2 regions of the Zhaonella formicivorans genome follow, and region 1 is predicted to be linked to the other one. Evidence: riboswitches for the same ligand, from Rfam matches in the RefSeq annotation. Region 1 holds a riboswitch; the other holds the start of a gene.
The links. A riboswitch is a leader RNA that binds a small molecule or an ion and turns the genes downstream of it on or off. The one in region 1 is predicted to bind S-adenosylmethionine.
Positions count from the first base shown of each region.

Region 2: linked by a shared signal. The riboswitch ahead of EYS13_RS00245 (methionine ABC transporter ATP-binding protein) and the one ahead of EYS13_RS11580 (PLP-dependent transferase) in region 1 are both predicted to bind S-adenosylmethionine.

Region 1 covers NZ_CP085524.1:2,371,878-2,375,516, reverse strand. Annotated here, with positions in the region: gene EYS13_RS11585 (aminotransferase class I/II-fold pyridoxal phosphate-dependent enzyme) at 1-891, opposite strand, end outside; gene EYS13_RS11580 (PLP-dependent transferase) at 884-2,056, opposite strand; SAM riboswitch class I at 2,146-2,261, opposite strand; gene EYS13_RS11575 (H-type small acid-soluble spore protein) at 2,391-2,588, opposite strand; gene EYS13_RS11570 (pyridoxal-phosphate-dependent aminotransferase family protein) at 2,803-3,639, shown strand, end outside.
Region 2 covers NZ_CP085524.1:57,003-60,641, forward strand. Annotated here, with positions in the region: gene EYS13_RS00240 (methionine ABC transporter permease MetI) at 1-136, opposite strand, end outside; gene EYS13_RS00245 (methionine ABC transporter ATP-binding protein) at 129-1,157, opposite strand; SAM riboswitch class I at 1,245-1,368, opposite strand; gene EYS13_RS00250 (ISLre2 family transposase) at 1,615-3,015, opposite strand; gene EYS13_RS00255 (Sec-independent protein translocase subunit TatA/TatB) at 3,267-3,476, shown strand; gene EYS13_RS00260 (YerC/YecD family TrpR-related protein) at 3,608-3,639, shown strand, end outside.

The sequences.
Region 1 (3,639 bases):
TTCGTGAATCTCTCTCCGGGGATGATTGGGTAAGCCAGGATAGTATACTTTCACAACTGACGGGTGCTTGGAGAGCCAATCGGCAAGCCTCCGGGCTGATTTTTCCGCTTGGTCCATACGGGCTTTTAAAGTTTTTATGCCCCGCATCAAAAGCCAGGAATCCTGGACCCCCAGTACATTTCCTAAGGAATTTTGCAGATGTTTTAGCCTTTGGGCCAGGTCTTCGGTTCTTGCTACCGCCAGCCCCGCCAGCAGATCGCTGTGTCCGGACAGAAACTTTGTGGCGCTGTGTAAGACGATATCCACTCCCAACTCAATGGGACGCTGCAGATATGGCGTCATGAAAGTATTATCCAGCATGGTAATCAGGCCGTTGGCTTCAGCCCATGCAGTTACCGCCTTGATATCCGTAATTTTCAGGGTAGGGTTGGAAGGAGTTTCCATGAAGACCGCTTTCGTATTAGGCTTTTTTGCGGCCACTACCTTTTCCAGATCGGTCATATCTACAAAGGTGGATTCAATATTCAGCCGGTTGAGAATGGTTGTCAAGAGCCGGTAGGTACCTCCGTAGACATCCTCTGTGACAATGACATGATCGCCGCTGGATAAAAGCAGAAATGCGGTGGAAATGGCCGCCATGCCGGAGGCAAAGGCAAAGCCTTCTACCCCTCCTTCAAGGAAGGCAATATAGTCCTCCAATGCCTGGCGGGTGGGGTTGCCGGAACGGGTATAGTCGTACCGGGGAGGGTCCGCCAGGGAAAAATGATGGAACGTTGAAGCCTGGTATAAAGGCACACTGGCGGCGCCGGTGCTGGGATCGATTTCCCCGCCAAAATGAATTAGTTTAGTAGCAAATTTTTCGGCGCTGCTATTTTTTTTATTGTCACCCATTACATCTTTCCTCCTCGATTTCCCTTTTTGCCGCTGCCAATGCCTGGCTAAGGTCGGCGATGAGATCGTCCACATGCTCAATTCCTACGGAAATGCGCAGCAGCCGTTCATCCACCCCTACTTTGCGGCGGATCTCCTCCGGAATATCAGCATGAGTCTGGACAGCGGGGTAGGTCATTAAGGATTCTACTCCGCCCAGGCTTTCAGCAAAAGCAATTAATTTAATGTGGCGTAAAATAGGTTCAACATAGCGGGCGTCTCGCACCCTGAAAGAAAAAATTCCCGTATTCCCCGCAGACTGCTTTTTTTGTACAGCATAGCCCGGATGGGTGGCCAGCGCCGGGTAAAAAACCTGCTCCACCAAGGGGTGTTCCATTAGGTAATTAGCTATTTTAACTGCATTGGATTCATGTCGTTCCATGCGCAGGGCCAGCGTTTTCATTCCTCTCATTAACAGCCAGCTGTCTTGGGGTCCCAAAACGGCCCCTATTGAATTATGCAGGAATGCCATTTCTTCGGATAGCTCCTTGCCTTTGGTGACGATGAGCCCGGCCAGCACATCATTATGTCCCCCCAGATATTTGGTGGCACTGTGGATTACGATATCGGCGCCTAGTTCAAGGGGTCTCTGGAAAAAAGGAGTGAGCAGCGTGTTATCTACTATTGAGAGCAGCCCTTTTTGTTTTGCCCAGCCGCAGACTGCCTCCAGATCGGTGATCATCATTAAAGGGTTGGTAGGTGTTTCAATTAAGATGGCTTTAGTTTCCGGGCGGTAATTTTCTTCCAATGCCCGAAGATTATTGGTGTCCACATAGGTTGCTGTAATGCCAAACCTGGAAAGGATGCGCTCCAATAGCCGGTAAGTGCCGCCATAAAGGTCCAAGGAGACAAGGAGATGGTCCCCTTGGCTGAATAAAGCAAAAACAGTCTGCAAAGCAGCCATTCCTGAGCTGCAGGCAAAACCGGCATCGCCTGCTTCCAGCCGGGCTATTGCCTTTTCCAAAACTTGGCGGGTCGGGTTTTGGGTGCGGGAATAATCAAAACCGGTGCTTTGGCCTAATTTCGGGTGGCGAAAGACAGCAGCTTGATAAACGGGATAGCTGACAGCCCCCGTCACCGGTTCCGCTTGGGATCCAATTTGCGCTAATATGCTTTCCAATTTCATAGTTAAGTAACCCCCTCTAAATACTAAGAATTACAGTTAAAGAAAAACCTTTCTCTTGTGAGAAAGGTTAGAACAGCAATTTGGCACCTCTCTCATCTCCCGGAAGCTATGCTTCCGCAAGAATTAGCACCGTACATCCCTCTATCCGGGGCCGCCGGTTGCCGGGTTTCATTGGGCCAGTCCCTCCACCTGCTCTTGATAAGAGTGTTGAGCATTATTTAATTAATAAACTGTGTTTTTCCAAGAAATTCTATAGGTTTAGTAGTTAATACTAATAGTAAACTAAATTTCCAAACGCGTCAAGCCAAGGTTTTTTAAGATACCTGTCAAAATCTCAGTGCAGCATAGCTTTGCCCTCCTCCACCAACTGCTCCACGGGCACGGTGGAACTGCCGCCGGGCAAAAAGTCAGAAGTGACAAGGGCTGTTTGATTTGCCGAATTTAAGTATTCAATCCAGACCGGCAAGCCTTGGTACAAAACTTCAAAAGTCTCCGGGGAATTTAAAATCTCTTGGGCACGGGCGAAGTCCATTGGATCAGCTCCTTTTTAAATAATTATCTTTGCTAAGGCAGCGTTTATCTCGGCAAATCAGAAGTTTATCGACTTTCTGATTTGCATAAGCGCAGCTTGGCGCAAGCCAAGTTTTCTTTACTTACCTATATTTTTTGATTAAAGTCAGCAAGTTTATGCTAAAATAAGTGCTGTAAGCAGTTGGGTAAAATTTAACTTTAAGGAGACAGGGCAAATGCATGAAATATTAATTATGACGCCGGGGCCAACCTACGTAAGCGAACGGGTAAGGCAAGCCCTGGCCAGACCAATTACCAATCCAGACCTGGACCCGGACTTTTACGAGTTTTATAAAGAAACTGCCAGGCAGTTGCAGAAGCTTTTGGCAACTAAAAACGATGTGCTGATTTTAAACGGTGAAGGAATCCTAGGTCTGGAAGCGGCTTGCGCCTCTTTAATCGAGCCGGGTGACAGGGTGCTTTGCCTGGAGAACGGCATTTTCGGCAGAGGTTTTGGTGACTTTGTAAAAATGTACGGCGGGGAAGCTGTCTATTTCACCAGGGACTACAGACAACCAATCAGCCCAGAGGAGCTGCAGGAATTTCTAGAGCAGGACAGCGACTTTAAGTTTGCCACCGTTGTCCACTGTGAAACCCCTTCGGGCCTTGTGAACCCAGTCCGGGAACTATGTCCCGTGCTGAAGAAATTCGGCATCCTCACAGTGGTAGATTCTGTTTCCGCCATCGGTGGAGAGCCTCTCCTGGTTGACCAGTGGAAAATCGATATTGCCCTGGGAGGATCGCAAAAATGCTTATCAGCACCGCCGGGGCTAACTTTTCTAAGCATCAGCGCCGATGCCTGGAAAGCTGTTTTAAACCGGAAAAAGCCTATTGCTGCTTTTTACTGCAATCTGGCCCTGTGGAAAAAATGGTATGAGGAAAAGTGGTTTCCCTATACCCAGCCCATCAGTGACATTTACGGGCTGCGGGAGGCGGTGGACCTGTTGCTGCAAGACGAAAGCAGGCTTGAAAGGCACCGGGTCTTAGGGGAAGCGGTACGGGGCGCTTTGCTG
Region 2 (3,639 bases), 1.0 Mb from region 1:
CCAGAATGATCCCCAGCGGTATGCCAAGAATATGGGAAAAAATGACTGACAAAATTACCATCTGAAGCGTTTGGACAAAGGCAACCGCTACTTGAGGGCCGATATCGGCCAGATACTGCATGAGAGATTCAATCATTGGTTAACACCTCTACTTTCAACCCCTGTTGCTTTAAGTAGGAGATAGCCTGAGCGGTATTCCCCGGTTGGCCGGCAAGCTGCACCGTTAAGGTGCCGAAAATTGTATCCTTAATATGGTCAATATTGCCATAAAGGATGTTAGCTTTGATATTAAAGGTTTGCACCAGGTTGGATATTACCGGTTCCCCTGCTGAATCGCCAATAAAGGAAATCCGGATTAACTGGCTGTTTGCTTTTTCACCGTTTTGCCGCTTGGTCACAACTTCGGGAATTTCTGTGTTAATTATGCTTTTTACGAATTCCCGGGCGGTTGCAGTTCTGGGATTGGTAAACAGCTCCAAAACCGGCCCGGTTTCAGCAATTTTACCGTCCGCAATCACTGCTACCGAGTCGCAGATTGACTTGATAACCGACATCTCGTGAGTAATGATTACAATAGTCAGCTTGAGCTGCTGGTTGATGCTCCTCAGCAGTTTCAGGATAGACTCGGTGGTTTGCGGATCTAAGGCTGATGTTGCTTCATCGCATAACAGCACTTTCGGGTCATTGGCCAGTGCTCGGGCAATGCCCACTCGCTGTTTTTGACCGCCGCTGAGCTGTGAGGGGTAAGCATTGGCTTTATCGCTTAAACCTACCAGTTCTAAAAGCTGGGTTACTTTAGCGTTGATCTTTGCCCTATCCTTAATACCGGCAATTTCTAAGGGGAAGGCCACGTTCTCGGCTACGGTGCGGGACCAGAGCAGATTGAAGTGCTGAAAGATCATGCCTATATTGCGTCGGGCCAGGCGCAACTCGCTCGCCGATAGACTTGTCATATCTTGTCCGTCCACAATTACCTTTCCTTCTGTTGGCCTTTCCAGCATGTTCAGGCACCTGATCAAAGTGCTCTTTCCTGCACCGCTTAAGCCGATAATCCCAAAGATCTCTCCCTGTTTAATTTTCAGGTCTATTCCATCTAAGGCCAGCACGGAACCTTTACCTTTGCCGTAGATCTTTTTTAAGCCTGCAATTTCAATCATTGCATTTCCTCTTTTCTTAAGAAAAGTTAGTTTCCAACAAATAAAAAACCTTTTCCGCACAGGCAGAAAAGGTTTACATTCCTGTAACTCTCATCTGCCAGAACAACGTTCTGCAGGAATTGGCACCGTGCCAATTAAGAGGTTATCACCCCTGAAGTGGTCGGTTGCCGGGCGTCATCGGGCCAGTCCCTCAACCTACTCTTGATAAGAGCGTTACTTTTATTTAACTGAAACCTATAATAGCACATTACGGGTATTGGGTCAATTGCTTTATTTTTACGATAGTGTCAAGTAACTGTAGGATTTTTTACGAGATAAATTCACCTATCCGGTTCAGAGCGGTAGCCTCGTTGTAAATTTGCCTGATATTTTTTGATTAATTTTTGAATTATATGGTTGTATTGCTAATATTTTACTATGAAGATACATATTATTTCTGGTTGCCCTTAGCACAGGTCTACGCAGTAGCGGCTAGTGCCCTGAGGGCCTTGGTCAATGGACTCTGGGGTCCTTTCAGGATGGGCATATTCCGAATCATTTCTATTGCCACGTTCCTTTGGATTGTTCTCTTGGCCCTTTTTAGTTTTTCTGCGTCTACCTGTAACGCTTTTACCGGTTGTTTTTGCTGGGCCAGGTATATTTCCTTTATATTTAACCCGTTGGCTTTGGCTGCCCGAAGGCTGGCCATTTGTTCGGCTCCTGCTTTGCTCCATCCCCCTGGCCGATTGCTTAATCTGGCAGATAGTATATGGCTTACGTGTCCTTCTGCGCTGCATCCCTGCACTTCTTCACGGTATCGGTTACGCGCTTCTATCCCATCCCACTGCCCCCGAATGTACCGCTTCGTTTTTGTAATCGCTTTCTGGCGCTCTGGACGGAGTTTTTGGGCTTTATCCAATACAACCATTACTTTTTCCAAGTCACTGCGCTTTATATGTTCCCAAAGGGCTGCTTGTAGTTTGGGCTCAGGGCCTACAGCGGCTATTATATATTTGCTCAGGTGGAAGAGGTCAAGTATAAATATGGACTTGGGTATTATTTCTGTTCCGCTGCGAATCCACGCTGCTCCGTCCCCGTTTATATAAATCCTTTCTATCTGGTCTAGTTCATATTGCTTTTCTATATAGTCAAGGACAGCAAACCATAAGTCGTCAATGGTCTTGTACGGTCCGCTGAAATAGCGGGCATTCCGGAGCCGGTTCCTACCCCGGCTTGCTTTTTCTATTCCTTCATGTACATAGATCAACGGTATTTGCATCCGTCCCTTTTTTCCCCACTGGGCTACGTGGTCCTCGTCTGCTTCTATGTACAAAATCCTCACCCTTCGCTTTTGCGCAGGTATTATATCATCGCTACTCAAGGGCACTTTAATTCTGTCTATGGTATTCTTGACTGTCTGTCCACTCAAACTTTCTCCCCATCCGTACTGCTCCGGCCCTCTGCCGCTACGACGGTAAGATTGTTCGGTAGCCATGTCAGCCAATACGGACTTAGCTGCTGCATCCACCCGCATGTGTGGTGTATATCCGGCATAGTCGTCAACTAAATGAGCGTAGGATTGGGTTTCTTTATGGTAAAAGTAGGTACGATGATAGCTCATTTCTCCAAAGACTGTGACCACATGTTTCTCTTCTTGACGCCGCTCAACCACCCAACCGGGACGTTCTTCCCGGTGCTCAACCAGATAAGCATCCTGGGTTTCCAGGACCATCTTCAGTATGTCTTTTCCCAATTGGTTAAGGATCTCTTTAACCTTGATTTCCAACTCCGGATATGTGATTTTTCTCTCTAAAGCCTCAATTACGTTTTCCCCAACCAGCAGGAATTTATCCCATAAGTGTTGAATTATCTTTTCCATAAGACCTCACCTCTCGAGTCTTTTTGCCTTAGGGCTTAAGGCTCCGTCTTTCGCCAGACGGTGAGGTCTTATTTCTTTCCCCTGCCCTTTTTTTCCTGCAGGGTATCCTACAGTAATTTTACACTAACATTTTTACTTTTGCCAAATGTTCAAAACAGATTTTGGGATTCACATCTACTAATGCTTTTGGAAGGAAAACCGATATTTGCAGCGAATTAATGAGTATAACAATATGACGAGGGGGTTGCACCGTGTTTGGTTTTTTGCCTAGCATAGGGCCATGGGAGTTAATACTCATTTTGGCTATTGCTTTAATAATCTTCGGTCCAGGCAAACTGCCTGAAGTTGGAAAGGCTATTGGTAAAGGGCTAAGAGAATTCAAAAACGCCGCTTCCCAGGTTACTGATCAGCTTAACACTGAAGTTACGGAGGAGCCGAAAAAAGAGGAGAAACAAAGTTAATTTGACCTTATCCCGTTCTTAAACAAAAGAGCGGGTTTTTTTATAAACCCGGCCCAAAACAAGGATTAAACAGAAAATTGTAGAAAATAAAAGGTTAAATTATGGATATAATTTGGTTAGGAGAGGGTGCCATGGCCTATCACAGCAGACTCAAGGATAAATT